DNA from 4 places in the Trichocoleus sp. FACHB-262 genome. Region 2 is predicted to be linked to each of the others. Evidence: predicted binding sites of a transcription regulator. Region 2 holds the regulator's gene; each other region holds the start of a gene.

Region 1 (7,446 bases), on a different contig from region 2:
GCTAGAACAGTGTAGGGCATGCCCATGAAGCTGACTAAAGCAATAAGCAACAACAGGGAGCGGATAGGTGGAAATCCAAAGGCGTAGGTGAAGCCTTCGGTTAGCTTTTGCCAGATAGGTTCTTTGCTTGCCTTCAGCTTGACTGACCTAGCTGGTAATCGCATCGCTAACAATCCTGTGATCACAGCGATATAGCTAATGCCATCAATTAGAAAGCAAGCCCCAGTGCCTACGGCGGCAATCACAAAGCCAGCGATCGCAGGGCCAATCAACCGCGCCCCACTAAACACAGAAGAATTCAAGGCGATCGCGTTACCCAGGTTTTCTTTCTTCTCGACAATCTCTACTACAAACGCTTGGCGAGTTGGCATATCAAAGGCATTGATAAATCCTTGAAATACACTCAAGGCAATAATCTGCCAAATTTGAATGGTGCCAGTCAGGGCTAAAGTTGCTAACGCCAGCGACTGGATCATTGCCAAAACTTGAGTAATCAACAGCGTGCGATGCCGATTCCAGCGATCGACAAATACACCAGCAAAGGGAGTCAGCAAAAAGTTAGGAATTTGTTGAGCAAAACCCACGACCCCCAATAGCAAAGCAGAATTAGTCAGGTCGTACACCAGCCAAATCGTCGCGGTCTGGGTCATCCAGGTGCCAATTAAAGACAAACCCTGACCTGCAAAAAATAGACGGTAGTTTCTTGACTCTAAAGCTCGAAAGATCGAGTTGAGTCTTCGGGTGTCCAGCCTCATGCTTGATTGTCCTAGTCTCTAACGCTGACTGCTTTACTCAAGCTACTAACTGGTTGTTCGCCAGAACTCTACCTACAGCCCAGTTCACAGCAAACTCAAGTGGAAATCAACCGTCGCTCCAGCAGACTTCCAATCACAAACAAGACTCATATCCTGAAATGCTGCGTGGATTGAATCTAACTTTGACCAGAATCTGTCGGACCCATTTGGTAGAGGTCCTGGTACTCAGCGCATTGTTTTTATCTAAAAAATATTCTTTACCTAGGAAATATTAGTAATCATCTGGTCTAGTAAGTTTGAGAACTGCTGGCGCTCTGATGACGAAATTCCAACCAAGGCACTGTCTCGGATTTCCACTGCGATCGGAGGCAACACTTCATGTAACTGTTTGCCTGCATCTGTCAACCAAATGCGCCAGATGCGCCGATCCTGAGAGTCTCGTTCTCGCCGGATTAGCCCTCGCTCTTCCATGCGGTCTAGAACGCCAGTTAAAGTTCCACCCACTTGTTGCAGTTTCTCGCTGATGCTGGAAGTTGCCAAGCCATCTTCTTCCCAAAGACAACACAGCACCACCCAGTGAAAGGGAGTCAGTCCCAGAGGTTCTAGGCGTTCTTGAAACTTACGGCTCAAGAGCTGAGAGAGTAATTTGATGCGATAGCCCAGGCCGTGGGGAGCCAATACTTCCTGCCATTCCTTAGGTAACTTTTGCTTGGCAGGGGAAGAGGTCATTGCAGCTCCAAGTGGCATTACTTAGCACGCTTACTATTTTAATGGAGTGAGTTCTATTTTGAGTATTCAGCAGCACATATCTCTAAAAAAATAGCCCCCAGAGGTCGTTGGGGGCCAGCTCCTAAAGGAGTGATGAGGTAACACTTAGTACAAATGTATTAACAATCTGGTATTTTGTCAACTGTCTCAGCGAATCCCAGGATTTATAGTTTTGGCCTAGGTGAAACAAGCAGTCTGAATCAGTGCGATCGCCTGTAGAGAGCTTAACTGCAAAATTAACCACCCCAAAAGGTGAACCAAGTACGAAATTGTTACAAGGGATACAGAACGAACTGCCCTGAAATTGGTGCAATCATTTTTACTTGCTAACCAAGATCTTTAAGTCTTTCTAGTTAGGCGTTCGGCTCTCGGAGCGGCGCAATTGTCGATTATTTCTAGCAGTCTGCTCGTAGCAAAGTTGAGGGTGGCTTTGCTTGCAGTCAGGCTGTAGTTTTCTGTGCGAGTTCACTGCCTTAGTTCACAAAGGAATCATTCACTGGCAATGTCAAAACTAATGCTCACCAAGAAGTCGCGGGGCAGACATAGACAGCTGTCCTTACCAAAAGCGGCCAAGTGGTTTTCTCCCAACTGGTACGCCAAAATGCTCTCACCAAGCTGGCAAGCCTGCATTCCTTTAGCCCTCGTCATCGTGCTGGCTTGGGGCTACGCGGGTGTCGCTCAAACCGCTCCTAACTTGACAGATGTAGCGAAGGCGACGTCTGACTTAAAAGTGGGCTTAGACACCATGTGGGTGATGGTAGCCGCAATGCTGGTGTTCTTTATGAATGCTGGCTTCTGCATGCTAGAAACTGGCTTCTGTCGCCAGAAAAATGCGGTTAACGTTTTGGCTAAAAACTTAATCGTTTTCGCTATGTCTACCATTGCTTTTTGGGTCGCGGGCTTCGGTTTGATGTTTGGCGGTGGTAGCGAGTTTATTGGTACTGATGGGGTCTTTTTCCTCTCTGGTGTTGACAACAGCCCAGCGACCCTGGATGCCTACCAAGGAGCCTATGGTTCACTGAACTGGGCAGGTGTCCCGCTGTTGGCAAAGTTCTTCTTCCAACTTGCCTTTGCGGGTACTGCTGCGACCATCGTTTCCGGTGCGGTGGCAGAACGAATCAAGTTTGTTGATTTTCTAATCTTCAGCTTGTTGCTCGTTGGAGTTGCCTATCCCCTAACGGGACACTGGATTTGGGGCGGTGGCTGGCTTGCAGACCTGGGTTTCTGGGACTTCGCAGGCTCAACGGTAGTTCATGCTGTGGGTGGTTGGGCTGCACTGCTGGGTGCGGCGATCTTGGGACCCCGCATTGGCAAGTACAACGAAGATGGCAGTTCCAATGCCATGCCAGGACACAATATTGCGATCGCCACTCTGGGTTGTTTAATTCTCTGGCTAGGCTGGTTTGGCTTCAACCCTGGCTCCACCATGAGCATCACTTGGCAAATCGGTCACATTGCCATGACCACCAATCTTGCTGCTGCCTTTGGTGGTTTGGCTGCGACCATCACCGCCTGGATCATCTTAGGCAAGCCTGATCTCTCAATGGTGATCAACGGCATCCTAGCAGGATTAGTGGCGGTCACAGCCTCTTGCGCCTTTATTCCAGTTTGGGCCTCTGCCATCATCGGCACGATCGGTGGAGTGATGGTTGTATTTGCCGTTCTCTGGATCGACCGTCTAAAAATTGATGACCCTGTAGGCGCAATCTCGGTTCACTTAGTTAATGGCGTTTGGGGCACGATCGCCGTCGGTCTGTTTGCCGTTGGTCCCAACGTCAAAGTGGGTCAAGATATCCTCTACACTGCTGGTCCTAGCACAGGTTTCTTACTGGGCGGTGGGCTGAATCAACTAGGCCTGCAACTCTTAGGCACCGCGGCTATTGCTTTGACTATCGGAATTCTCTCCGCTATCTTCTGGTTCGCTCTCAAGGCAACCTTAGGCATTCGCGTCTCGCCAGAAGAAGAACTCAAGGGTCTGGATATTGGTGAGCACGGTATGGAAGCGTACAGTGGATTCCTCAAAGATGCGGGTGGCATGACTGGTAGCACCATTCGCTGAGATTGAGTTTTCTAAATTTAGCTAACCTATCGGTTGCTAAATCAGCTTAGTTATACCTTCTGTCAAGAGCTTAGAGCTGCTAAAGGTGAGCCTTAGCAGCTCTTTTCTATGGAGTTCTCTTGATGAAAAGTACCGCGATCGCGATCTTCAAGAAACAGAGGTGGACAGCTTTTGGCGGTCAGGAGTAAATTGTCACCACGATATAAATTGCTACTGACTCTTCACTAATTATTTGCCACAGAAGATTTTTGTATACCTTGATACAGAACTGACTCATCAAAAATTGGTGCAATCAAATTCATTTCTCTTGACGTGGAAGGGCTAACACAAGTGTTGAAGAAAGGTTTGATGATCGGATCGATCGCTCTATGGCTTCTGAGTGGTCCCTTAATGGGAACGGCTCTAGCCCAGGAAGCGGACGCAAATCCTATTGATACAGGCGACACAGCCTTCGTGCTCGTTTCGTCAGCATTAGTATTATTGATGACTCCAGGCTTAGCCTTCTTCTACGGAGGATTGGTGCGATCACGCAACGTGCTCAATACCATGATGATGAGCTTGATCCTCATGGGCGTTGTCGGCGTCACCTGGGTCCTTTGGGGCTACAGCCTTGCCTTTGCTCCTACCTCCATCACCCCTGGAGCTGAGCCTGCATTTACAGCAAATCCCATCATTGGTAGCCTGAATTGGCTATTTTTGAACGGCGTTGGCACAGACCCCGACCCTGTGGGCTATGCCACAACCATTCCGCACCAACTCTTCATGGCCTATCAGATGATGTTTGCCATCATCACGCCCGCTCTAATTTCTGGTGCGATCGTGGAGCGGATGAGCTTCAAAGCTTACTTCTGGTTCGTGACGCTGTGGTCTACCCTGATCTACTCGCCCCTCGCTCACTGGGTCTGGGGTAAGGGTTGGATTGGTGCGATGGGAGCACTTGACTTCGCTGGTGGCACGGTCGTCCACATCAGCTCTGGTGTCTCTGCGCTTGTCGCGGTTTGGGTGCTCGGTCCTCGGAAAACTTACCCTGTCCAACCCGCTGCCCCCCACAACGTCCCCTACGTGCTACTCGGCATTGGTTTGCTTTGGTTCGGTTGGTTTGGGTTCAATGCGGGTAGCGCCCTAGGTGCTGGTGCTTTAGCAACGGTCGCTTTTGTGGCAACGATGGTGTCTAGCGCCGCTGGTGGACTGACTTGGGTGATTATCGAATGGCTACTCCGTGGCAAACCGACTGCCATTGGTATCGCTAGTGGTTTCTTGGCAGGTTTAGTCGGTGTAACTCCAGCAGCAGGGTTTGTTACTCCCATTGGCGCACTTTTGATTGGTTCCATTACTGCTGTTTGCTGCTTCTTCGCGGTTAGCCTCCGCGCCAAGCTTCAGTTCGACGATTCTTTAGACACTTTCCCCATCCACGGTTTAGGTGGCACCATTGGAGCAATTCTGACAGGCTTCTTTGCCACTAAAGCCGTTAACGAACTGGGTGACAATGGCTTGTTCTTCGGCAATCCTGTTCAGTTATGGGAGCAGATTGTGGGAGTGGTCGTCACCTACATCTTTGCGGGAGTTGGTACCTTTGTAATCTTGAAACTCCTCAGCTTGGTCATGGATCTACGGGTTAAGCCTGTAGTGGAAGACCAAGGTTTGGACGTCAACGAACATGGGGAAGAAGGCTACGGCCAAGAATTTGCCTCTGGACTCAGCTACAACAGGGAGTAGTCCCAATTTTTTGGACGAATACCAGATTGCGACTACAATCTGATTCAAAACGACGTTGAGTTTGCTTCAGTGCCTACTCGCTCTCGAAAAATTGTTCCTGCTTGGGCCTTGTTGTCACTCGCAGCGAATAGCCTTCTGCTATTGACTGTGCTGCTGCTGCTTCGAGGCCACCGCTTGCCGTCACTGGCGAAAGCTAGTGCTGCTGCAACCCAAAGCCAGCCACCGCGTCCCACGGCTTCTGCACCGCCAGAGTTAGGAGCGCGTCATCAACTCACCTATGAGCAATGGCTGGCTCTCTTGCAACAAGAAGCTAATGCGGCAGCAGCAGACCACCCCAAGCACCTAAATATTCTGGCTGGAGATTCTTTGAGCCTCTGGTTTCCACCCGATTTGTTGCCAACCCAGCAAAACTGGCTCAACCAAGGTATTTCTGGAGAGACCTCCGCGGGGCTACTCCGCCGTCTAGAGCTATTTGATGAAGCCCAACCAGAAACTATTTTTGTTCTCATTGGGATTAATGACCTGATTCGAGGGGTTGGCGATGCCGAATTACTCGAAAATCAGCGGCAGATTATTTACGACTTACAACAGGTGCATCCCCAAGCCCAAATCGTCTTACAGTCTATATTGCCGCACGCAAGCGATCGCGCCACCTGGCAAGGCAAAGAACGACTCAAAGCCATTTCCAACGATCGCATTCGAGAGCTAAATCAGGAACTAAAGGCGATCGCGGAGGAATATGGGGTGCATTTTCTCGACTTACATCCACTATTTACAGACGCTCAAGGCAATTTACGGTCTGAATTCACGACCGATGGTTTGCACTTAAGTTCTCAAGGTTACTTAGTCTGGCGATCGGCGCTCCAACTCTTCCGCCAAATGGAACTAGAACCCCTAGCCGCCCAACCCTAACTCTATATTCTGACTCCCAACTCCCCTTTTCATCCCTCCTCCTTCCGAAGAACTTCCCCTCAACACCCCTGCATCCTTCCCACCGCGTTCTATGATCAAGGGGAATTAAAAACGGTGTAGCGCCATCACTTCAGGGATAAAGCTGAATGGATACTAAAGCCTTCAAACGATCACTCAACAGTTCTGAGAATTATCATCGCAAGGGGTTCGGGCATGAAGTCGAAGTCGCAAACCTCTTGGAGTCGGAATATCAGAGCAGTTTGATTCAGCAAATCCGAGACAACGACTACACGCTACAACGCGGCGATGTGAAGATTCGGCTGGCAGAGGCTTTTGGCTTTTGCTGGGGCGTGGAGCGAGCCGTAGCGATGGCTTACGAAACCCGCCAGCACTTTCCCACCGAGCGCATTTGGATTACGAATGAAATTATTCATAACCCTTCAGTGAACCAACGTCTGCGGGAAATGCAGGTGGAGTTTATTGAAGTCAACCAGGGGCAAAAAGATTTTTCTGGGGTAGCGCAAGGCGATGTGGTAATTCTGCCTGCGTTTGGGGCCAGTGTGCAGGAAATGCAGTTGTTAAACGATCGCGGTTGCACCATTGTAGACACGACTTGCCCTTGGGTGTCGAAGGTGTGGAACACAGTGGAGAAGCACAAGAAGGGCACCTACACCTCAATTATTCATGGCAAATACAACCATGAGGAGACGATCGCGACGAGTTCGTTTGCAGGAATTTACTTGGTCGTGCTGAATTTGGCTGAGGCTGAGTATGTCTGCAATTACATTTTGCAGGGTGGCGATCGCGAGGAGTTTTTAGCGAAGTTCCGCAAGGCTTGTTCGGAGGGTTTTGATCCAGACAAGGATTTGGAGCGGATTGGTATTGCCAACCAAACGACGATGCTCAAGGGCGAAACTGAGCAGATCGGCAAGCTGTTTGAGCATACGATGCTGAAGAAGTATGGCCCGGCGGAATTAAATCAGCATTTCCTCAGCTTCAATACCATCTGTGACGCGACTCAGGAGCGTCAAGATGCCATGTTTAAGCTGGTGGATGAGCAGGTAGACCTGATGATGGTCATCGGTGGCTACAACTCATCGAATACAACTCATTTGCAAGAAATTGCGGTGGAGCGGGGCATTCCTTCTTATCACATTGATTGTGTAGAGCGGATTTTGTCGCGCGATCGCATTGAGCACAAGCCTTTACACCGGGAGATTGAGGTGGCGGAGGGTT
Region 2 (7,446 bases):
CCAGGATCGAAGCCTAAGATGATCGGCTGATCAGGATTGGGGGGAGGATTTAAGACCATGAAATTCTAATCATTTGCCAGCAGAGCGGGGAAACAGTTCAACTTGTCAGCGTTACTCTGCTTTATTGTAACGACCTACCGTTACAAATCGTCAGGACTGACGAAGGGGCTGGGAGAGACATCTGACGGCTTGGAATTGGGAGCTTTTCCAGGGTAAGGGTCTGAATGTTGAAACTCAAAATTAGCGTCCTCTTGAGTCACGCTGTTGTTTGGATTGTTTGGATTAGGAGTGGCATTGTTGGGTTGAGGAGATGGACTGCTGTTGGGTTGAGGACGATTGGGTTGAGGAATGTCCCGACTAGTACTCAGCACCACTTGGCCATTCTGAATCGCTAACAACTCCACCTTCAGCGGGCCTGCTGTGTAGATCACACCCGTGGTTACAACCTTTAAATCGAGCGGCTGGCGATACTGCTTCAACTGCTCGGCAAAGCTCAAAATTGCCGTGACGCTGGGACCATTTGCAGCGATCTGTACTCCTTCCGTGAGTACCCCCGCACCTCTGGCTCGAAACTCCGTGGCGGCTAGCAGCAGTTCGATCCGCTTTTGAATGTCGGCTTCAGTTAGGATAGATGGATCAACTGAAGCGGCAGCAATGACATCACCAGACAGAAATGCCACTTGGTTGAACGTAGCGCTCGCCACCACCTGAACGCTCTTTTCTCCTAGGACATAGTTACCCGCTGAGAGAATTCTAATCACGTAATCGCGACCATCTTCAATTTGGTCAACCAGTTGTTCTACTTCCGGTCTGGTGATTTGAATAATCTGTTCGCTGACTTGACCAGCACCAGGACGGGTCAACTTGATAGCGTTACGATTTGCTTCTCGCAGTAACTGGTCTACTGCTTGCTGAGCGCCTGTGGGAGAAACGATCCGCACGACGCCTGCTGACAACACTTGTCCTCGGAAGAGAGCGACGTTGCCTTGGCGTAGGGTTTCATATTGCGCTTGATAGTACTGGTAGTACCGCTGCAAGGTTTGGACAGCTTTCTCTAGATTGGCTTGTTGAACCTCTAAATCTTTAGTTTCTTTAATCAAGTTTTGGCGCTCGTTATCCAGTCGGTCGATCTCGGAGCGGAGTCCCGTTGCTTGCTGAGAAACAGTGCTTAGTTGCGTTTGAGTTCGGTTTAGTTCTGCTTCGGTGCGGTCTTTGGCATCTTCAATCCGATCCTTTTCTGCTTCCGCGCGGCTCAGTTGGCTCTGAGTTTGGTCGAGTTGAGCTTCGGTGCGGGCTCTTTCGGCCTCGACTCGGCCTAGCTGGGTTTGGGTACGATTTAGCTGTGTTTCTGTCGTCGCTTGCTTAGCGATCGCGGCCTTAAGAAACAAATTAATCCGATCTAGCCGTTGTTGGGCCGAAACTTGCTCAGCGCGGGCTTGGGTCAGCTCTTGCTCAACTTGGTTTTTTTGAAATCTCGTCTTTGCTAAGTCTTCTCGCGCCCTAGAGAGGTTTTTCTGAATTTTGCCCAATTCAAAAACGCCAGTCCGGAGTTGATCACTCACAGCAAACAAAATGGCGAGTGTAGAAGCAGAAATGATGCCACCCGTGACAATCGTCACCAAGACCGCGGTTTTGCGGGGACGCAAGTTAAACAAGCTGAGGCGAGCCTTGCCTACGCGCGTGCCGATGCGATCGCCCACCGTTGCGATCACACCCCCCAACACCAAGATTGCCACAATTAAGATGTACCCGCTGGTCATCTACCCTCAGGAAGCCATTTGGCTCACACCCAACTCAGATACAGCCTATCTCATGCCCTGGAAGTTTTGTGTGCCATCACACCTGTAGGACGACAACAAGCAGACCCAGATAGCAAAAGTTGCTGCCTTGCCTCAGCGTCAGGAGAGCATCACGGCTCTCTTTGTTTCCTCGCAGGAGTGCCATGAAGCACCTTCCTCGGCCAGAGAGCTGTATTCAAGTCGCTGTAAGCGCTTGTTATTACTAGAGGTTAACCATAGCAGATCAACTGAACTGTTGACTGAGGGCGACGGGATTATGAACCGTAATTTTTTTCTTATGGATGGAAATCATCTTCTCCTGCCGCAGATCCCCCAGTAGGCGCGTGACTGTGACCCGTGTGGAACCAATCGCCTCTGCGATCGCCTGATGCGACAATTTCAAGTCAATCGTGATCCCGTCAGGGCCAGGAACACCAAAGTCACGACAGAGGATGAGCAAGAAGCTGACCAAGCGTGATCCCATATCCCGGTGGGCCAAGGTTTCGATCATCATCTCCGTTTGCAAGATGCGCGAAGACAACCCTTGCAACATCAGCATCGACAGCTCTGGGTTATCCTTGAGGGCTTTTTCCACTTGCTCAATGGGCACCGACAGCAATTCCGCCGGAGTAAAAGCAACTGCGTGATAAAAGCGATCGGAACGATTGCCCGTAATCAGCGAGAGAACCCCAAAGACACTATTTTCTCGCAGCAAGGCTACGGTGATTTCTTCGCCCGCTTCATAAACGCGAGACAGTTTGACCGCACCTCGGACCAAAAAGTAGACACGCTCCGCTGGATCACCGGGGAAGAAAATCGTCTTGCCTCGATCAAACGTTTCGATCACGGGAGGAAATGCTCCGCCTCCCAGTTGACGAAACACAGATGCTAACGGCCTATCCTGCGTCATTACCATATCCTTTTACCTTTTCGATGCCCTTCTCCAACCTTCATGGGCCGCTCGTCTGGAGATGAACCTTACGAAGGTGAGCCAACTGTAAGCAATTGATGACTTTAGAACACTTAAACTTACTCCAGAGTCATTTTTTGTTCTATTTGATACACAATCTGCCAGCGATCGCCAATGGCTGAAGAATTTAACTGCTGTTTCGAGGACCACAAACGAACGGAGCTTGGCTGTCAGCGGCCTATTTAGACCCTATCTTACTCCCCCTAAAGACAGATATCTTGTGATAGGACTCAAGGCAGCGTATCACCCTACAAGCGACAGTCGATGTCAATATCTTTAAGCCCCCATCTTTGAGTATTCTCGTAATTGCCCTTAACGAAGAGATTGCCATGCTGGATCTGACCGGAAAAAATGCCTTAGTCACAGGCATTGCTAACAATCGCTCGATTGCTTGGGGAATTGCCCAACAACTCCATAAAGCGGGTGCCAACCTAGGGATTACCTATCTGCCCGATGAGCGGGGCAAGATGGAAAAAAAAGTAGCAGAACTGGTTGAACCGCTACAACCCAGCTTGTTTGTGCCTTGCAATGTGCAAGATGATGCGCAGATTCAGTCCACCTTTGAGACTGTGAAGGAGAAGTGGGGCAAGCTAGATATCTTGGTTCACTGTCTGGCCTTTGCCAACAAAGATGACTTATCTGGCCACTTTAGCAACACCTCGCGGCCAGGATTTACCACAGCCTTAGACATCAGCACTTATTCGTTGATTCAGCTCAGTGGTGCCGCTAAACCCCTGATGACAGAAGGCGGCAGCATTGTCACTTTGACTTATTTGGGCGGGGTGCGCGTGGTGCCCAACTATAACGTTATGGGCATTGCCAAAGCGGGCTTGGAAATGAGCGTTAAATACTTGGCGGCAGAACTGGGCCCCCACAATATTCGAGTCAATGGCATTTCTGCTGGCCCGATTAGAACTCTCGCCTCCTCTGCGGTTGGAGGAATTCTGGACATGATTCATCATGTGGAGGAAGTGGCCCCCCTGCGCCGCACTGTGACTCAACTAGAAGTTGGCAATACGGCAGCGTTCCTATGCAGTGATTTGTCCAGCGGTATGACAGGGCAAATCCTCTATGTCGATTCTGGCTATGAGATCATGGGGATGTAGTGGTTGCCATTCAGTGACTACAGTCGTTTGGCCTGCCTGTGCAGGCTCAAAGTTTCTTACTTCCTGTTTCTACTTCCCAGTTTTTACTTCCCAGTATTGAGTAGGGCCTATGCAGACTAGCATTCATGAAGCGTCTTCCCAAGAGCACCGCACAGCCTTCGAGCAGGCCAACGGAGCATCATTAGAACCCGTATTTTCAGGACGAGTGGCCTCAGTCAGTCGCAAAACGGGTGAGACAGATGTGCATGTCACCATTAATTTGGATGGACAGGGTCGCTGTGTAGCCGCCACAGGTATTCCATTTCTCGACCACATGTTGCATCAGATTGCTTCGCATGGGCTGTTTGACCTAGAGGTGCGAGCGACGGGTGACTTGGAAATTGATGACCATCACACCAACGAAGATGTAGGCATTACCCTGGGTCAAGCTCTGGCTAAAGCGTTAGGCGATCGCAAAGGCATTGTCCGGTTTGGCAATTTCCTCGCGCCCTTGGACGAAGCTCTAATCCAGGTAGCTCTAGATTTATCTGGTCGGCCTCACATTAGCTATGGCCTGCAAATCCCCACCGAACGAGTCGGCACTTACGACACGCAACTGGTACGAGAATTTTTTGTGGCAGTGGTGAATCACAGCCAGATGACGCTGCACATCCGTCAGTTAGATGGCATTAACTCACACCATATTATTGAGGCTACTTTCAAAGCTTTCGCTCGTGCCTTGCGGATCGCCACAGAAACCGATCCCCGTCGGGCTCACACTATTCCCAGTTCCAAAGGCGTTTTGTAATTCTGATCGCTCAAAAACTTCAATTGCTGGTAGAGCATGGCAATTTGCGGGAGTTGAACTCCTGCGGCTTGGGCAGCTCGGAGTGGGCTGCCAAAAATTGCCTCGACTTCCAGAGGTCTGCCTTCGTCGTAGTCAATTTTCATGCTGGTGCGGTAGGGCTTCATCTTCACCGTGTCATCCAGCATTTTTTGAATGAAATCATCAGCGATCGCGCGACTTTGCACTTTTGCTCCTAAGGCAACTTCTCGCATCAATTGCTCTGCCAAAGCATAAGTGTAGCGATCGGCCATCAGCGCATCAGTTGTGGCGTTGAGTACAACAGATAAGCCGTTGAAGGGAATATTCCAAACCAGCTTGCGCCAGCGGGCTAGAAGCAGATCTGCCGCCAAGTGGATCGAGATGCCTGCCTGGGTAAAGTCTTGGGCGATCTGAGACATGCGCTCTGTGACACCACCTGCTTGATAATCCGCTGCGTACTCACCTAGGGTGATAGCTCCGTAGTCCAAGTGGCGAATGTGGCCAGGAGCGACTTTGTTGGAACAAATAAAGCACAGCCCACCCATGACGCGCTTCGCACCTACGATTTGAGCCACTTCTGCTTCTAAGCCCAAGCCATTTTGCAGCACTAAGACGACACCATCTTCTTTGAGCAACGGCGGAATTAGGGTTGGCAACAAGTAATTGTGGGTACTTTTGAGCGCGACCACCACTACATCGCAGCGAGGCATCTCCTCGACTCGACGGTAAGCATAGACCTGAGGCAGTGTGAAATTCCCCTCGGGTGACTCGATCACTAATCCTTGCTGCTGCACCTGTTCGTAGTCACTTCTGAGCAGGAAATGGACTTCTATGCCTGCTTGCTGAAGCCGGGCTCCATAAAAGCCCCCTAATGCTCCTGTACCTAAAATTGCATAACGACGATTGGGCGTAGCACCCAAAGAGGCCCCCATTGCTCCTAACTCCCGGCTTACTCCTGTTCAAACATACTGCAATGAGGAGATGTGGCCCTAGGCTGACTAGAGCTTTATGGGTCGCAAGGCGGATTTAAGGACAGCCTAGAGAACAGACGGCTATCATGGTAGGCATTGATATTTATGAACAATTATCAATGATTGTTTCTGAATCTGGTTGGTCCAAAATCAAGTCATCTTTCACAGAAAAAGTTTTCTTTGGGCAGGAGCCAAGCGCAGAGTTAACAGCGATTTTGTTGGTTTACTTTGTGCAAGGCATTCTCGGCTTGGCTCGCTTAGCCATTAGCTTCTTTCTCAAAGATGAGTTAGGGATTGGTCCAGCGCAAGTATCAGCCTTGATGGGAATTGCGGCGCTGCCTTGGATGATTAAGCCTGTCTTTGGCTTTGTTTCCGATGGGTTGCCGATTTTTGGCTATCGTCGCCGCCCTTACCTAATTTTGTCGGGTGTGCTAGGAGCAAGCTCCTGGATTGCTCTGGCGACGGTGGTGCATACGGCTTGGGCTGCCACGCTCGCGATCGCTCTTGGTTCGTTGTCTGTAGCGGTTAGCGACGTGATTGTGGACTCGCTGGTGGTAGAACGGGCCCGCGAGGAGTCGGTGAGTACTGCGGGCTCGCTGCAATCTTTATGTTGGGGCTCTTCGGCGCTAGGGGGGCTGTTGACTGCTTACTTTAGTGGCTCCTTGCTACAGCGCTTTGATGCTCATACCATCTTCGCTATTACCGCTTCCTTTCCTCTCATTGTCTCAGCCGTAGCTGGCCTGATCGCTGAGTCCCGCGTCAGTGCTAGGCCCAACTGGTCAGTGGTGAGTCATCAATTAGGTCAGTTGCGCCAAGCAGTGACGCAGAAGGCAATTTGGTTACCCACAGCTTTTCTCTTTCTTTGGCAAGCCACCCCCACGGCTGATTCTGCTTTTTTCTACTTCACAACCAATGAGCTAGGATTTCAACCCGAGTTCTTGGGGCGGGTGCGGTTGGTCACGAGTTTGGCGTCTTTGGTGGGGATCTGGCTATTTCAGCGTTTTTTCAAAGAAGTACCGTTTCGCGCCTTTTTCGGCTGGACGACATTGCTCTCGGCTGTGTTGGGCATGAGTATGCTGCTGCTCGTAACCCACGCCAACCGAGCTTTAGGAATTGATGACCATTGGTTTAGCTTGGGCGACAGCTTGATTCTGACGGTGATGGGCCAGATTGCCTACATGCCCGTCTTAGTGTTAGCGGCGCGTCTCTGTCCTGCGGGGGTAGAAGCGACTCTGTTTGCCTTGCTAATGTCAATTACAAATCTAGCAGGGCTGGTGTCCTACGAGCTGGGAGCCGTGTTGATGCACTGGTTAGGGATTACTGAAACCAATTTCAGCTCTCTCTGGTTGCTGGTGCTAATTACCAATCTCAGTACTTTGTTGCCACTGCCATTTTTAGGTTGGCTGCCAGGAGCTGACCCGAAGACAGAGTCTGGGACTGCCAGTTTGCAAGCCACACCCGCTATGGAGCGAGACCTATTGACTACCAAGCAATTAGGTCAGCCATTTTTGCCAGATTTGATGTCGGAATGGGTACCGCAGTCGATGCGGGAGCCTGTGGAAGAAACCATTGATTAATCATTTGGTTTGCAAGTTTTGAACTCGTTTTAATTAAACTTCGCTGATTACGGACTATGCAGAGTTTTCAGCTCCAAGAGCGCGCCACAACTGTCCCAATTGATCCTTACAATCCTCAGGATTGGCAAAAAGGCTATCGTTCCTTGCTTAAGGAGTACGACTACCGCATTGATGAGGTGGAGGGCGAAATTCCTCCCGAGCTCCAAGGTACTTTGTTCCGTAACGGCCCAGGATTGCTT
Region 3 (7,446 bases), on a different contig from region 2:
GGCTGGCGATTCGCTCTACTGCTTTCGAGACCACGATTGGACCGTTGGAAATTAGTGCTAGTTTTGGCGTGGCTCAGCAAGACCCCACTAGCGATCAAGATGCCTGGGATACGGTACAGCGAGCTGACCGAGCTTTGTATGAGGCGAAGCGTCAAGGTCGCGATCGCGCCATCGTGCTTTAGACATCCGTAAGTGCAAATGCTAGAGTTGAGCAGTTTAAAGAAACAGCGATCGCGAGAGTGTCTTTGGAGGCGAATTTGAGCATGGTTCACCCTTCCTCTGTGCCAGCAACCGACTCAATCAAATTTGGTACAGATGGTTGGCGAGGTGTAATTGCCGCAGACTTTACATTTGAGCGTTTGGCGTTGGTGGCACCGATTGCCGCTCAAGTTCTGGCTCAAGTGTATGGGGCGACAGGTAGCCGCACGATTATTGTCGGGCACGATCGCCGCTTCTTATCGGAAGAGTTTGCCCGTACGACTGCCGAAGCAGTGCAAGCCGCAGGCTTCGATGTCTTGCTAACCAGTACCTACGCACCTACACCTGCCTTTAGTTGGGCCGCCAAGCAAGAAAATGCTTTGGGAGCCTTGGTAATTACAGCCAGCCATAATCCGGGTAGCTACTCTGGCTTAAAAGTTAAAGGAGCGTTTGGAGGCTCAGTATCTCCAGAAGTCACCAAGCAAATTGAAGCCTTGCTAGCAACGCCACCCGCTGCAACTACTAATTCGCCTGGCACCATCCAAAGCTTTGATCCTTGGCCGAGCTACTGCGAAGCGATTCGCCAAAAAGTCGATATTGCTCTGATTCAAAATGCGATCGCCCAAGGCAACCTAGCTGTTTTTGCGGACGTGATGCATGGAGCCGCAGCGGGTGGCTTGGCCCAGATTTTAGGCATGCCGATTCACGAACTCAACAGCGATCGCGATCCACTCTTTGAAGGCGGCGCACCCGAACCATTACCTCGCTACCTCGACAAGCTTTTTCAACAAATCAAAACCCACCGAGCTGCTAATTCCAATCTGGCGGTTGGATTGGTTTTTGATGGAGATAGCGATCGCATTGCTGCGGTTGATGGCCAAGGCAACTTCCTTAGCTCTCAAGTGCTGATTCCGATTTTGATTGATCATCTGACTGCTCGTCGGGGCTTCAAAGGTGAAATCGTCAAAACAGTCAGCGGCTCCGACCTCATCCCCAAAGTAGCGGCTCTGTACAACCTACCTGTATTTGAAACAGCGGTGGGCTACAAATACATTGCCGACCGCATGATGGAAGCACAAGTGTTGCTGGGCGGCGAAGAATCGGGTGGTATCGGCTATGGACATCACATCCCCGAACGAGATGCCCTCCTCTCTGCTCTGTACGTTCTAGAGGCGATCGCTCAGTCTGGGTTGGATTTGGCAGATTTTTACCGCCAGTTACAGGAAAAAACTAACTTCATCTCTGCTTACGATCGCATTGATCTGCCCTTGGCGAGTATGGCTGTGCGATCACAGTTGCTAGAGCAGCTACAAAATCATCCCTTGACTGAAATTGCCGGACAAGCCGTGATTGATTGCAATACTGCCGACGGCTACAAATTTCGTTTACCTGATCAGCGGTGGCTCATGATTCGCTTTAGCGGCACCGAACCTGTGCTCCGCCTCTACTGCGAAGCCGCAACCCTCACCCAAGTTCATGAAACTCTTGCTTGGGCTAAGAACTGGGCCAACTCCTTTTAATGACCTAACCCCCAACCCCTTCCCTATTAGGGAAGGGGAGAATTGTTGTTTCTGCCTGACTTATTATCATGAGACCCCTGATTGTTGCTACTGGCAATCCTGGCAAGCTGCGGGAAATGCAAGAATATCTGGCTGGTTCCAATTGGGATTTGCAGCTTAAACCAGCCGAACTCGACGTGGAAGAAACTGGGGACACCTTTCTCGCCAACGCTTCTCTGAAAGCAGCGCAAATTGCTCAGGCCACGGGAGAATGGGCGATCGCGGATGACTCCGGTTTAGAAGTAGAAGCCCTAGAAGGTGCACCCGGCGTTTACTCCGCCCGCTATGGCAAAACCGACTCAGAGCGAATAGAACGGTTGCTGATTGAACTCGGCAGTGAACTCAATCGCCAAGCTCAGTTTGTCTGTGTCGTCGTCGTCGCTCGCCCAGATGGTTCGATCGCCCTGCAATCAGAAGGAGTTTGTCGGGGAGAAATTCTGCATGCTCCTCGCGGTACGGGTGGATTTGGCTATGATCCGGTATTCTACGTGCCAGAAAAGCACCTCACCTTTGCGGAAATGACCCCAGAGGTGAAGCGATCGCTGAGCCATCGAGGTCAAGCCATCGCGGCTTTAATGCCAAAATTGCGATCGCTGAAAGCAGACTGAGTTGCCCAAAGCAATAGGCTGCTTCTAAATGTTATAGACAAAAATAAGGTTCACCTTCTGAGGTGAACCTTAAACTTTAATGCCCTGAGGAAACCGATTGCCAGCCGTGCTCAGATTGCTTCGAGGTTCTTTTCCCCAGTCCGAATGCGGATGATTTGTTCCACTGGCGAAATAAAGATTTTGCCGTCCCCAATTTCACCCGTTCGAGCAGCGGTGATGATCTTCTCAACCACCATATCAACCTGGTCGTCCTCAATCACAATTTCCACTTTGAGCTTTTGCAAAAACTCAACCGTGTACTCGGAACCGCGATAGCGCTCAGTTTGACCCTTCTGGCGTCCAAAGCCTCGGACTTCAGAGACAGTCATACCAACAATGCCAGCATTCACTAAAGCAATTTTGACTTCGTCCAGTTTAAAGGGCCGAATAATAGCTTCAACTTTTTTCAAGTGCTTAACTCCTCAGACCGTTTTTCTACCAATTGACCAGCATGACACTTTCTATCACCGCTCAAACCCAGACTTTTGTATCAAAAAATACATTTGCTTGGGCAGGCATCGCAGTACTTAGCTGTACTTTATAAGACTTGACGCTGTCAACAAATTTTATCGTCTGACTAATCCTTTAGTCAGACCTGTTTATCTCTGAAGCGGATTGAAGCGGCTGCAATACATGCCTACCAACATCTATTTAACGGCTAGGTAAAAAAGGACGCACAATCAAGAAGCCTGCCCCAAAGGCTGAGACAACAATCAGAAAGATAACTGCTGCTAACCAAAAACCACCTAACTCAGGTGATTGCTCCCCTTGGGGACTACGACGAGGCCGTGTTTCTGCTTGCTCAGTAAATAGCTTTTCTGAAACCACCGTCGGTTCGGCTGGCTCTGGTCGAGGATTAAAACTCCGGGGCATGGATCGAGCAGGTTCAGGGGTGAAATAACTCGGCTCAACCACAATATCGGGTCTTGCATACGCTACTTCAGCCACAACACTGCGGCTGAGAGGTTGCTGGGAACCCGCTACCTTTTGTAACTGCAAAGCGGACTGAACAACTTTGTCAACTTCTGTCCGTAGTTGTTGATTTTGCTTAGCTAAATTTTGATTCTGATTGTTGAGGGAATCGAGCATGGCGCGGGTGGCTTGCAGCTCGGCAGCCAACTCGCGGTATACCGAAATAGGCACCGAGGGAGCATAACCATTAGCTGTAGCTTGCCCAGTGTAACTAGAGGCCGTAACGTTGCGCATTGGTGGCTTAGTATTGAGATGGGATGTCATAGGGTTGAGCTGAAATCCTACAGGGCAGCATCGGTCAATTAGTCGATTGATCTATGCCCCAGAATAGATGAAATTAGAGCAATCTAACAGCGATTCGTCAAGGAATTCGCTACAAATCTGCAAATTCAGCCCGCAAACTCAGATCCATCCATTCGTCAACGTTTGTCTTTGCATGACTATGAATCACTCTCCAGCCTCTCCAAATATGGTATTTGAGCCTGATGCGATCGCTGAATCTGCGTCTCAGGTGAAGTACGGAGAACGGCAAATCGCTGAAGGACAACTGATCACTTTTCCCAATCCTCGGCTGGGACGACGTTATGATGTCAGCATCACCTTGCCAGAATTTACCTGTAAGTGTCCGTTTTCGGGATATCCTGATTTCGCTACGATTCACATTACCTATGTACCTGATCAGCGCGTGGTAGAGCTAAAAGCGCTGAAGCTGTACATCAATAGCTATCGCGATCGCTATGTTTCCCACGAAGAATCGATCAACCAAATTTTGGATGATTTCGTCGCCGCTGCTGACCCTCTAGAGATCAGAGTTAAAGGTGACTTTAATCCCCGCGGTAATGTCCACACCGTAGTGGAAGTGCATCACCAAAAGGATCATTAAAGTTAGACAATGAGGGCAACCACAAGGGTTGCCCCTACCGCATATCAACCAATGCCCGAATTTCTAGCGGGCCGATGGCGTAAGAGCTTCAGCAGCGATCGCAGGCTTAGCAGGTGAAGAGGTAGGTTGACTCAGGCGATCGAGAATTTCTAGCAACTCCCGCTCAAAGGCAACTTGCGCCCGATTAGTTCTGCCACCGACATAGAAGCGTCCCTCTTTCTGCAAAGCCCAAACTTGCGAGTGAGAGACATAGCTCATCATGACGCTCAACATTAAGAGCCCAAACCCAGCGTAGACCGCCGGTATCCCTGGGTCAGCCTTGATTTGCAAACCTGTACTGCCAATTAAATCCACCACAGACAGCGTGACGCCATTCACATCGACCGCCATCCCTGAACGTACAGTGGCAACAAGCTTGCCTTGAATGTCGTAGATCAGCAGCATGCCTTGTAAATCTTTAGCTACAAGGGACACGCCAGCGCTTAGATCTGGTTTAGTAGGCACCCAGGTTCCCCAGATTCGGCCTGCACCGCCTGTTTCTAGCTGTCCCATAGGTAAGCGAAACACAGGACTTTTGTTGAGTCGGACTTGAGCAGCCGCGATCGCCCAATCCGCCTGATACAAAGTCACGCCTTTGTGCCGCAATGGCTCGTTCACATGAATCGTCTTACGCTTAATTTCCTGTCCTTGACTATCCAGCACCGACAAGTCTGAATAAAACTGATCAATCGCGCCCTCAGGCGTATAGTCAATCCAAAAACGATTCACCCGAACTGACCAATCTTTCGGCACCTGTGCCCCCGCCCAAGGCCCCGCATCCACAATGTTTTGAATCTTAAACGTGGCTCCACTGGGAATCATTTCTTGAGCCATAAAGCCAGTCATAGCTCCCCAAATAGCCCCCCCCAAGATCAGTAACATGCTGGCATGCACCACAATCGGCCCGACGCGTCCCACTAAGCCTTTGCGGGCATACAGCTTTTCTCCCTCTTGAAAAACTTTGTAGCGTTGCCTTTCTAAAAGAGGAACTAAAGCTTCTAAGGAGCCTATTTCCAACTCCGCGCTGAGCGCTAACTTTTGAAACTGGCGGGGCTGCTCATAAAATTTCCATTGTCGTGCCGCTTTTAGCGCCGGAAATTGGCGAGTAAACGTACAAGCGGTCAGACTGCCCCCAAACAAAATAAGGATCGCCAAAAACCACCAAGTCCGGTAGACATGATCCAACCCTACCGCTAACAGCACTTTCCAAGAGAGAAAGCCAAACAAAGCTGGGTCTTCGGGATAGTTCGCTTGATAAAAAGCGATCGATTGACCTTGCTCAATTACAGTACCGGAGATACTCGCCACCGCGATCGCTAAGAGCAGCACAATGGCCAACCGCAAATCTGCTAGCAGCGGCAGCAATTCTTTTTGAAAAAAGCGTTGAGGACCAGTCCTTAAATCCAAAATTTTGGATAGAAATGTATTGTCTGTAGTCATTTCTAGAAGGTTGCGGTGGGCAGAAAACGGAATAGCAGCGAAAAAACTCCAAATCCAACCAGTAAGGCTCCACTGGCAGGGGTAATCCAACTAGACCAGCGGCGGAGTTCCAGTAACTTTTTGATTGAAGCTGTGAAGGTGCCTGCCAAAATTAGCGGAGCTGAGTAACCCACTGTATAAGCTAACAGCAGCACACCTCCCATTACGGGATTGTGAGTAGTAGATACCCATCCTAGTAAAGTAGCAAGGACTGGAGTGCTACAAGGCGAAGCCACCAAACCAAAGGTTAAGCCCAAGAGATAGGCGCGGACACCAGGCGGTAGATCTGAAGGAATTAGTGCAAATCCATCAAATGAAGGTAGTTGAAGCGGCAGGGCTTCTAGAAGATTCAGCCCCATAATGATGGCGATCGCACTGACAACAATGGGTAAGCCAAGACCAATTTGGCCATAAACTTGGCCGAGAGCGGTTGCGGCAATGCCCAAACCTGCCAAGGTGGTAGCTAAGCCTAGGGAAAACCAAGTTGATTGCAGAGCTGCCTGCCAACGGCTTTTGGCTTCGTAACCCCCAATGTATCCAATGGTAATGGGCAGCATTGACAGCATGCAGGGAGTCAAACTAGTCAGGAGTCCAGCCAGAAAAATGACTACAACACTCGTCACCGTCAGATGGGTCAACTGCGTCGAAACGAGACGGTTGGCAAATTGTTCTAGTTGGTACAGTTGGGTCCGCAATAATTCAATCATGCTGAAGCTGGCTCAGTTCGCTCAAACGCTATCCTCATGATCTTATTATCGAGGTTTCCTTGAGCTAAAGGCCAGAGATTGTGTGAGTGATGGCTCAATGCACTGTTCAATTAGCTTCTAGCCGAAAGTCGCTGTTCTGGCAGCGAAACAACTTCCGCCTCACTACTTTCACGCGCTACCCGAATTAATAACCCCGCCGCTAATAGGCTAGCGATCATAGAACTACCGCCATAGCTAAACAACGGAAACGGTAATCCTGTCGTGGGTAGAGCGCCCGTTGCCACCCCGATGTTTAAGAGGGATTGCCCCACCATTAAAATCACCGCTCCGATCGCGACCAGTTGATGGACAATCTTGCGGGCTTTTAGGGCAACAAACAGACCCAACGTGCCGTAGATTGCCAGAAGCAACAACAACAGCAAGCTGCCAATAAAGCCAAATTCCTCAGCAAACACCGCAAAAATAAAATCTGTGTACTGAATTGGCAAGTAAAAGAGTTTCTGCTGCGACAGCCCAAAGCCTGTTCCCCAAACTCCCCCAGAACCAACGGCCAGTAAACTTTGAATTAACTGATAACCATCCTGAGCAGGGTCAGCCCAAGGATTCAAGAAAGAAATGACTCGCCGCCGTTGATACTCTTTAATGCTGATACTCAGTGTGGCTAAAAGCAGTCCTCCTAACGCAGTCCCTCCCAAGTAAGCGTAGGGAATGCCCGCTGCCATCGCGATTAACCAAAGGGTAATCCCACACAGCGCTGTCGTGCTCAAATTAGGTTGCAACAAAATGCCCGCCAATATAGCGGCAAAAATAGCTAGCCAACTCCATCGGTAAGCTGGGCTAAAACGGTTCCATTGCCCAAACAACCGAGCACTTTGTAGCACCAAGAATGGCTTCATTAACTCTGATGGTTGTATCGGCACAGGCCCCAAGGCCAGCCAACGAGTTGCACCATTTACGGTTGT
Region 4 (7,446 bases), on a different contig from region 2:
GCGAAGCATTTGGTGGCGAGCAATAATTTGGGAAGGCTCCACTTGAGCGATCGCTTCATCTAAAGGCAAGGTTCGGACTTCTTGGTGCCAAACATTGACCTGATAAACCCGACGATTGGTAATATCTACTCCGGTAAGCCAGCCGCTCTTTTGGTGATAGGCTCCCGTATCAATATCCAGCCATCCTTTTCCCTGAGCCACTTCCCCAGGTGATACTCCTGGCAACGTGAAAGTGATTGTATGCCCCGTCACAATCAATTTGTTTGGGAAATAAGGCTTGGCAATGCTGTGAAATTCTTCTCGAATCCAACAAAATTCATGAGAGCTTTGGTCTTCAATGGACATCTCTGGATGCACGCCTGCATGCACCAACCAAACATCTCCCAAGTCCATATACATCGGTAGCGTCTTGATCCATTCCAAGTGCTCGGCCAACAAGTCCATATTCTTATAGCTGGCTACCGTCGCTTGGCCACCGCTATATAGCCAAGCTTGCAAGCCTGGGCCAAAAGCTCGGCCCTTCGGAAAAGCATCAATCATCAGTTGCTCATGATTTCCGAGCAAGCAGTGGAAGTTACTTTTCTGAACAAAGTCAACTACTTGGGCGCTGCGAGGGCCTCGGTCAATCAGGTCGCCCAGGAAATAAACTTGGTCGTCCCCATCAGGAGCGATCGCCTCCAGCAAAATCATCAAGCCATCATAATGACCATGCACATCCCCGATGAAAATGCGACGGCGGGTAGATTCGCTCATCCGGTCCTCTCATGCAAAAACTTGAGCAAGGCTTCAGAGCTAGCCTAAATAGCTGCAATTTGCAATAAATTGAGATTGCAAAAGAGGAGCTATGGGAAGCACTGAACTCTTCTTATAGTATGCCCTGACTCACCTTGGCGATCGCACCGTAATTGTATCCAATGGTACCTCTCCTAAAGCCAGCGTTACTGGGTTAAGGCTCTGAGAAAACGCTGAAGTTCTGTCATAAAGCCTGTTTTAGGAGCTGGGGTAGGATCTTCAGGATTTCCAGTAGATTGGGCTAAAATTCGGTCGATTTCGTCGCCAGCGGGCTTGGTGGCAACTTCGGCAATTAGTTTATAGTCGTCCTCTAATTCTAGCCAAACCTGCCAAGGGCCGGGATAGCAACGCAGCAAGGCTCCATTTTCCAAAGGGCGAAGATAATAACAAACCTCGAAGGTGCTAAGAAACCGAGTGCGTAGCTGCCGCCCAGCATAGCCTAAGCCAACGGTGGCAATGTCTTCCAGAACCGGATTTAAGAGAACAAAGGGGCGTTCTCTGGCTTCATCAGCCATTTTTTGCACCTCAGCCACTTCTACAGAAGTTGGGGCGACCATGAGAAAGGCTTGGTCTTCTGGTAGCATCTTGCCCTTCAGTTCACCAATCCCTCGAATCTCAAAAGGCTTTTCCCCCCAGTCCCGCCGTGCCAGAGCCGCCGCACCAGCATCGGGGAAAAAAACTTTGAAGTTGGCTCCCAAATCTTCAAAAATACTCAAAAACTGCTCGGCGATCGGCATAGGTTTGAGTTCAGGGAAATTGAGTTCTACCTGTATCCGGCAAACACCAGCGTCTAGCGCTGCCTGGGTTGCAGTTTTGGCTTGCTCGATCGCGTCTTCAAGGTTTTTGGGAAGTTCAGCCATTGTTCAGTCAGATGCTTGAGGGCTTATGGGTGCCGAGGAAGATCACTAGCTTGCTAGGAGCGGCTCCCTACTAATTGTACGGGCATGAGTCGCTCTAGAACCTGCTGGAATACGGTGGCTGTCCAATCAATATCTGCGACTGTAGTATCTCGGCCTAAGGTGAAGCGAATACCACCTTTCGCCAAGCGATCGCTATATCCCATTGCCAACAAAATCGGACTGGGAGTTGTTTTGCCACTATGACAGGCAGAACCCGCACTAATCGCAATCCCCGCCAGATTCATTTGGCGCACCAAGGTTTTGCCATTTAAGGTTTCGCCATCGGTAGCCTGGAGACAAACGCTGACATGGTGCGGTAAGCGGTTCCAGCGATCGCCCGTGACAGTTACGCCTGGAATCGCTAGTAATTGATCAAACAAGCGATCGCGCAGCCGCATCAAGCGGGGGGTTTCGGTCGCTAGTTCCGCGATCGCCAGTTCTGCCGCTATGCCAAACCCTGCAATCGCAGGTACGGCCTGAGTCCCAGAACGCAGCTTAAACTCTTGCCCACCACCACCGATCAGCGGCACCAACTCCACTCCAGGTCGCACATACAAAGCCCCAGATCCTTGCGGTCCATACAGCTTGTGGCTGGACAACGAGAGCAAATCTACCGGAAGCTGCTGCACATCTAGCTGCAAACGGCCTGCGACCTGCACGGCATCAGTATGAAACAATGCACCATGATTATGAGCAATTTCACTGAGCACCTGGATGGGCTGCAAGGTACCAATTTCGCTCTGCCCGTGGATCACTGAAACTAAAACCGTATTACTTTGCAAGGCATGGCGTAAATCCTGAGGATTCACCCGCCCCTGAGCATCCACAGGTAAGCGAGTTACTTCCCATCCCCACTGCTCCAGCAAACGCACAGGCTCGGCGATCGCCGAGTGCTCCACGCTAGAAATAATCACATGTTGGGGCGTGGTGTACTGCCGCGCCACTCCCAGAATCGCCAAATTATCAGATTCGGTGCCGCCCGACGTAAACACGATCGCTTCAGGCGGAGCGTTGAGCAAGCTAGCCACCTGAAGGCGAGCCCGTTCTACCAACGTTGCGGCCCGACTGCCCCACTCATGCAAGCTGGAAGGATTGCCCCACTGCGCCGTCAAAGCCTGCTGCATGGCAGCGATCGCTTCCGCACGAGGGGGAGTTGTCGCACTGTAATCCAGATAGATTTGCATGAGTAGTCGCGTTCTAAAGCTTTAAATTAAGGCATTGTTTTCTTCCAGCATACCTTTCAATCCCAAGCGTACCGATTCAGTCAAGATGTCCCGCCTTTGGTTTAGGATTGGGAGCCCTTTGAAGCAATTAATTGTATCCCTAACGACAGAAAGAATTAAAGTTAGCTGACCCTTGGGGTAGAACGAACCAGCGTATCTAATTCGCTTCTAGGCTGAGGAACTTCCAACTATTGCTGCATAGGATGATCGCAAGTCTCAGTATGAAACGGAGCTTATTAAGCAAATGGCACCAGAACAACAGCAAGAGCAAAACCTACCTCAAGAAGCTCAGCAACTCCCCGAATCAGCCCAAAAGATCTTCCAAGCTGCAATGCGAAGTGCTCAGTCTGATGGTCTGTCTCAAGAGGGAGCGATGAATGTCGCTTGGACCACAGTCAAGCATGATTACATTCAAGGCAGCGACGGTAAGTGGCAGCGCAAGCCCGAGGACGAACACAGATACAAGTCAACGGTCGTCAGCGGTAACTAAAAAGTGTGGCAATTGCGGCTCTGGAGTGACTACAAAAAGCGTAGTTAAACTCATTCCAGCATCCCAGCTTACCTTAACCCCTCACAAAAAGTGTTGGGGTTATTTTTGATTCTTGTCTGAGACTAAGACGATTGATTTCGAGACATTACCACTCAAGTTGCAGGTGGAGCCGAGATAATGGAAACCGACGCGATCCTAGAAATCCGTGTACAGAATTTGCTCCTGAAACTGGAAGACATGGAGCGGAGACAAGACTCTACCGTTAAAGCAATTTTTCAGCTTTATGAAGCAGTGCGCTGGCTGAACGCGGGCAATCACGAACGAGTCACTAGTGAGCTGGAAGAGGCCATTATGACGTTACAGGAAGCCGCGAAGAAACCTCATTAGCGGCTAATGGTAATGATGCTATGGGCTAGGGCAACCTCTAGACATGCATCCCTCATTGCCGTCAGGAGCGTTATCTTGCTTTTTCCGGTTTCCCTGCGATCGCGTTTTTGCCTCAGTCTACTGCTGATTTTGAGCCTAACTGCTTGCCAACAAGTGCAGTCTCAGCCACAGCAATCTGCACCTGCACCACTGCCCCAAGATCCGTTAGTTCAGGCTTACTTCAATCACGAACCTGCTGCCAAATACACTGAGCCTTACCGCCAACAAACTCGCCCTGGCGATAATCTAGAGCAGCAAATTATTGACGCGATCGCCTCAGCGCAATCTACCGTAGATGTTGCCGTTCAAGAGCTGCGGTTGCCCAAGATTGTCCAAGCCTTGATCGATCGCCAAAAAGCAGGCGTAAAGGTACGGCTGATTCTAGAAAACACCTATAGCCAACCTTGGAGCGCGATCACCGAAGCTGAATTGGCTAAGCTACCCGAACGAGAGCGCAGCCGCTATGAGGAATACCAAAAACTCGCAGACCTCGACCAGGACGGCAAACTCACCCCAGAAGAAATTAATCAAGGCGACACTTTAGTCATGCTGCGGCAAGCGCAGGTGCCTTGGATTGATGATACCGCCAACGGCTCTGCTGGCAGTGACTTAATGCACCATAAGTTTGTCGTAGTGGATGGACAACGCCTAATCATCACTTCGGCCAATTTCACTACTAGTGGCCGCTTATCTTTAGCGGAATCGCTGTAATGCTTGCTGGGTAAGGGTTTCACTTTGTTAATGTTTCCACAAAGTAGCTTGGTTGGGTCAGGAAGTGAGGGGCTTGCGTAATCAGCAGATTAAGCGACACTGACTTCACTTGGGCAAATTGAATTAAAGAGCAGTGAGTATTTAAGTAACTAAAACATTACAAAAACAAAGCCCCGATCCCTAGATCGAGGCTTGTCTTTGAATATTAAATGCCAGCCAACGGTTTTAATATGCGCTTCGGGTACTAAATGCTAGCTGACGGCTTTTATACTTCTTATCTTCCGCGAAGACAACATTTCTGTCTATGGGGGGATTTACCCGCTTATTTCCCGCCTCAGCAACTCATTACCTATCGGACTGCCCTAGAACCTGAACGATGACTTCTATCAATGCATCCGGTAGGAGCGGCTTCGTGAGGTATTGCTGAAAGCCCAGTTCTAGCGCTCGCTCCCGCGCTTCTTTGCTTGCATAACCTGTCAAAGCAATAGCTGGCACCTGCCATCCTAGCTCTGCCTCCAATGTGCGTAATTCTCGAATGAGTGAGAAGCCATCCTCAAAAGGGAGGCCAATGTCACTGATTAGCAGGGTAGGGTGCAACTCCTTAAATAGCTCGATGGCCTCTGAAACTGACGGTGCCGCAGCGACCTTTGCTCCACATTCTTCTAGCGTGAAAGCCAGCAAGAAAAGAGTATCAATATCATCATCAACCACAAGTATTCGCTGCCCCGGCGGTAAAGCCAGCGGACTCATACTTTCCCCCTATAGACAGGTGCCTTACGTTTGCTTCAATGTATTTAAGCATTGATACTCAGCCTTTCAGCAGATTTCTAGTAGTGGATAGAAGCATAAACTTTAAGAAATTATAAAAGTACTACGCTAATTTCCTATACAGAATCGCAGCCTCAAGTTTTACAGGGCACAGTAGTCACCTCTAGAGCAGCACTTCTAGGGGTGCTTTTTCTATGTACTTTAGGTCTGTTTGCATCCAGTCACAGTACTTCCAGAAACACCGTCTGTGGTTGGCCTTTATATGTATCTAAAGTTACTTTAATAGATAGATTACTAATGCGGAGCCCTTGTGGAAGAAAAGTTCTCACCCACCCAAAAACAAGAACAGCTCTTCCGCACTGAACTCATTAAGTGGGGAATCGAGTTTGAAAAAGCAATCAAGGTTGCTAGAATTTTGGCCTTAAATATTCCCAACGAAAAGCTAAGCAGTAGTGACACAGCCCTGGTTGAAGAGGTTTGCCAGGAGTGGTTTGAGAAACGGAAGCACTGGGAGCAGTTTAAGCGGGTTATGGCTCAGCATGGTGCGAACCTGAACGAGGTGACTTTGGAAGATTACCAAAGGGCAAACCGACGAAAGGAGAATGAATCCTCAACTCGGACCACAAACCAGTGAAGTGATCAGTGCTTTGGCTGACCTAAAATGCTTCAGCTTGAATCCGCTTAGGTAGCCTAAATCACAGATTAAGTTAGGACAGCATTTCACGCTGTGAGCAGTGCATTGCGTTTGTGGCGATCTCACGACCAAAGCTTAAGCTGTGATCGCCTTCTCTAAGGGAGTTAGTGCAGCCGTAGGCAAATTTCTTAGTCCTACCCACACTTTGTACTCATTTCTCATGGCAGTAATGCAAACTTGAGCACCGTGTTCCGACAAACTGAGGGCTAAGCAAAAAGCTTTCTGTCTATCTTCAGCCTGGTGTGTCGTGCAGAGGCGGTACAGCTCGGCACCGGAGTACATACCCTCACAAATCTCGTTGCGATGCCAAAACTTAAACGGATGTACTAGCTCATGGGACAAAACTAAAGGCAACATGGCGGATCAATAGAACTGTAGACCATCATCTTTTGTGATAAGTCAAGAATGATAGGTATACGTCTGTACGGAGGGAGAGTGGCTACAAAAGCTCTATGCCCCTAGTCTGAGCAGCTTCTCTCGCCTCTAGGAATAGCTTCAGCTTCTCGTAGTGTGTCAAGTAGTTGTGACACCATTGCCCCAACCCGCCCCAATGGAATAACTCACCCACTCGGTTGAGGGAACAAAGCATCAATATTGTGTTCTAAACATACAATAGGTATAAATACTTGCGTTAAACCGATGACCGACAATTTCAGACTGCTGTAGAGGGCGTGTTCTGAAGTGAAGGATCGTCAAAGCAATGTAATTAGGAGAGCGCTGGTCAGGTTCACCCCAATGAACTGAAGGCCAGCGTTTCTCTTTAGTACTAACCATTGTAGTCTCAGCCAGCTTCAGCACAAGGTAGAGACTACTTACATGGCTTGCTATTTTCAAGCCTAAAAGAGCTTCAGTTCATCAGCACTTAGAAGATTCAACAATTGAATTGGTTAAGGTACTCCGCGCGACCCAAGTTTAGTTGTTCTTGCTATTTATAGGAGTCAAGCTCATCCAGTGCTCTTTGGCGAGCGAGCAAAGGATTTACATTTGGACGAACAACTTGAAAATAAGCTTCGGTCACTTCTACAAATCCCGTTCTAACATTTCCCAATCTATATTCCTTAATGAGTGAGTGCATCTTGTACTGTAGGTCTCTGTAAAAATCTTCTACTTCCTTAGGAGAGCGCTCTTTGAAGGCTGAAATAACCTCTTTGACAAGATCAGGATCAGTAATCCACTCACCAGAGCCTTTTTGATAAGACTGAAGTAACTGCTTCTTCTTTTTCTCGCTAGAGCGAGCACTATGACCTATATACCAGAAGTTCCAAGAGAGTCCAGCCGTAAGCACCAAAACGCCAAATCTATTGAAGTCAAATGGGTAAACAGCCAGTAGCGTAGCTGTTGTCAAAATAACTGAACAGATAGTAGTAAGCAGGGCATACCATCTGTCAGCAAACCATTTCAGATTCATGGACTTATTGAGTAAGAGTAGAGCACTAATCAAAA

The links. Region 2 encodes NtcA, which controls nitrogen genes in cyanobacteria. Its sites were predicted from a motif close to TTTGTANNNNNNNNTACAAA; they were not measured.
Region 1: H6F68_RS01850 (ammonium transporter) is a predicted target of NtcA. The motif match lies at 3,830-3,849, and genes of this name have one in related genera.
Region 3: H6F68_RS01660 (P-II family nitrogen regulator) is a predicted target of NtcA. The motif match lies at 2,889-2,908, and genes of this name have one in related genera.
Region 4: H6F68_RS21105 (ChaB family protein) is a predicted target of NtcA. The motif match lies at 3,006-3,025, and genes of this name have one in related genera.

Annotation. Positions count from the first base shown of each region.
Region 1 covers NZ_JACJPK010000017.1:153,434-160,879, forward strand. The annotation lists gene H6F68_RS01835 (MFS transporter) at 1-755, opposite strand, end outside; gene H6F68_RS01840 (MarR family winged helix-turn-helix transcriptional regulator) at 1,017-1,484, opposite strand; gene H6F68_RS01845 (ammonium transporter) at 2,026-3,582, shown strand; gene H6F68_RS01850 (ammonium transporter) at 3,895-5,298, shown strand; gene H6F68_RS29565 (GDSL-type esterase/lipase family protein) at 5,368-6,210, shown strand; gene H6F68_RS01860 (4-hydroxy-3-methylbut-2-enyl diphosphate reductase) at 6,357-7,446, shown strand, end outside.
Region 2 covers NZ_JACJPK010000086.1:387,113-394,558, forward strand. The annotation lists gene H6F68_RS19300 (pre-16S rRNA-processing nuclease YqgF) at 1-59, opposite strand, end outside; gene H6F68_RS19305 (DUF3084 domain-containing protein) at 141-1,760, opposite strand; gene ntcA (global nitrogen regulator NtcA) at 2,023-2,694, opposite strand; gene fabI (enoyl-ACP reductase FabI) at 3,078-3,854, shown strand; gene hisB (imidazoleglycerol-phosphate dehydratase HisB) at 3,964-4,641, shown strand; gene H6F68_RS19325 (putative 2-dehydropantoate 2-reductase) at 4,608-5,591, opposite strand; gene H6F68_RS19330 (folate/biopterin family MFS transporter) at 5,750-7,207, shown strand; gene H6F68_RS19335 (carotenoid oxygenase family protein) at 7,264-7,446, shown strand, end outside.
Region 3 covers NZ_JACJPK010000017.1:105,823-113,268, reverse strand. The annotation lists gene H6F68_RS01675 (diguanylate cyclase) at 1-182, shown strand, start outside; gene H6F68_RS01670 (phosphoglucomutase/phosphomannomutase family protein) at 264-1,718, shown strand; gene rdgB (RdgB/HAM1 family non-canonical purine NTP pyrophosphatase) at 1,787-2,365, shown strand; gene H6F68_RS01660 (P-II family nitrogen regulator) at 2,476-2,814, opposite strand; gene H6F68_RS01655 (hypothetical protein) at 3,056-3,640, opposite strand; gene queF (preQ(1) synthase) at 3,819-4,259, shown strand; gene H6F68_RS01645 (cytochrome c biogenesis protein) at 4,323-5,738, opposite strand; gene H6F68_RS01640 (cytochrome c biogenesis protein CcdA) at 5,741-6,484, opposite strand; gene H6F68_RS01635 (FtsW/RodA/SpoVE family cell cycle protein) at 6,595-7,446, opposite strand, start outside.
Region 4 covers NZ_JACJPK010000090.1:140,099-147,544, forward strand. The annotation lists gene H6F68_RS21090 (metallophosphoesterase family protein) at 1-753, opposite strand, end outside; gene H6F68_RS21095 (DUF1995 family protein) at 939-1,652, opposite strand; gene H6F68_RS21100 (cysteine desulfurase family protein) at 1,706-2,875, opposite strand; gene H6F68_RS21105 (ChaB family protein) at 3,159-3,404, shown strand; gene H6F68_RS21110 (hypothetical protein) at 3,582-3,791, shown strand; gene H6F68_RS21115 (phospholipase D-like domain-containing protein) at 3,867-4,541, shown strand; gene H6F68_RS21120 (response regulator) at 4,887-5,291, opposite strand; gene H6F68_RS21125 (hypothetical protein) at 5,620-5,943, shown strand; gene H6F68_RS21130 (hypothetical protein) at 6,079-6,360, opposite strand; gene H6F68_RS21135 (hypothetical protein) at 6,443-6,592, opposite strand; gene H6F68_RS21140 (hypothetical protein) at 6,929-7,411, opposite strand.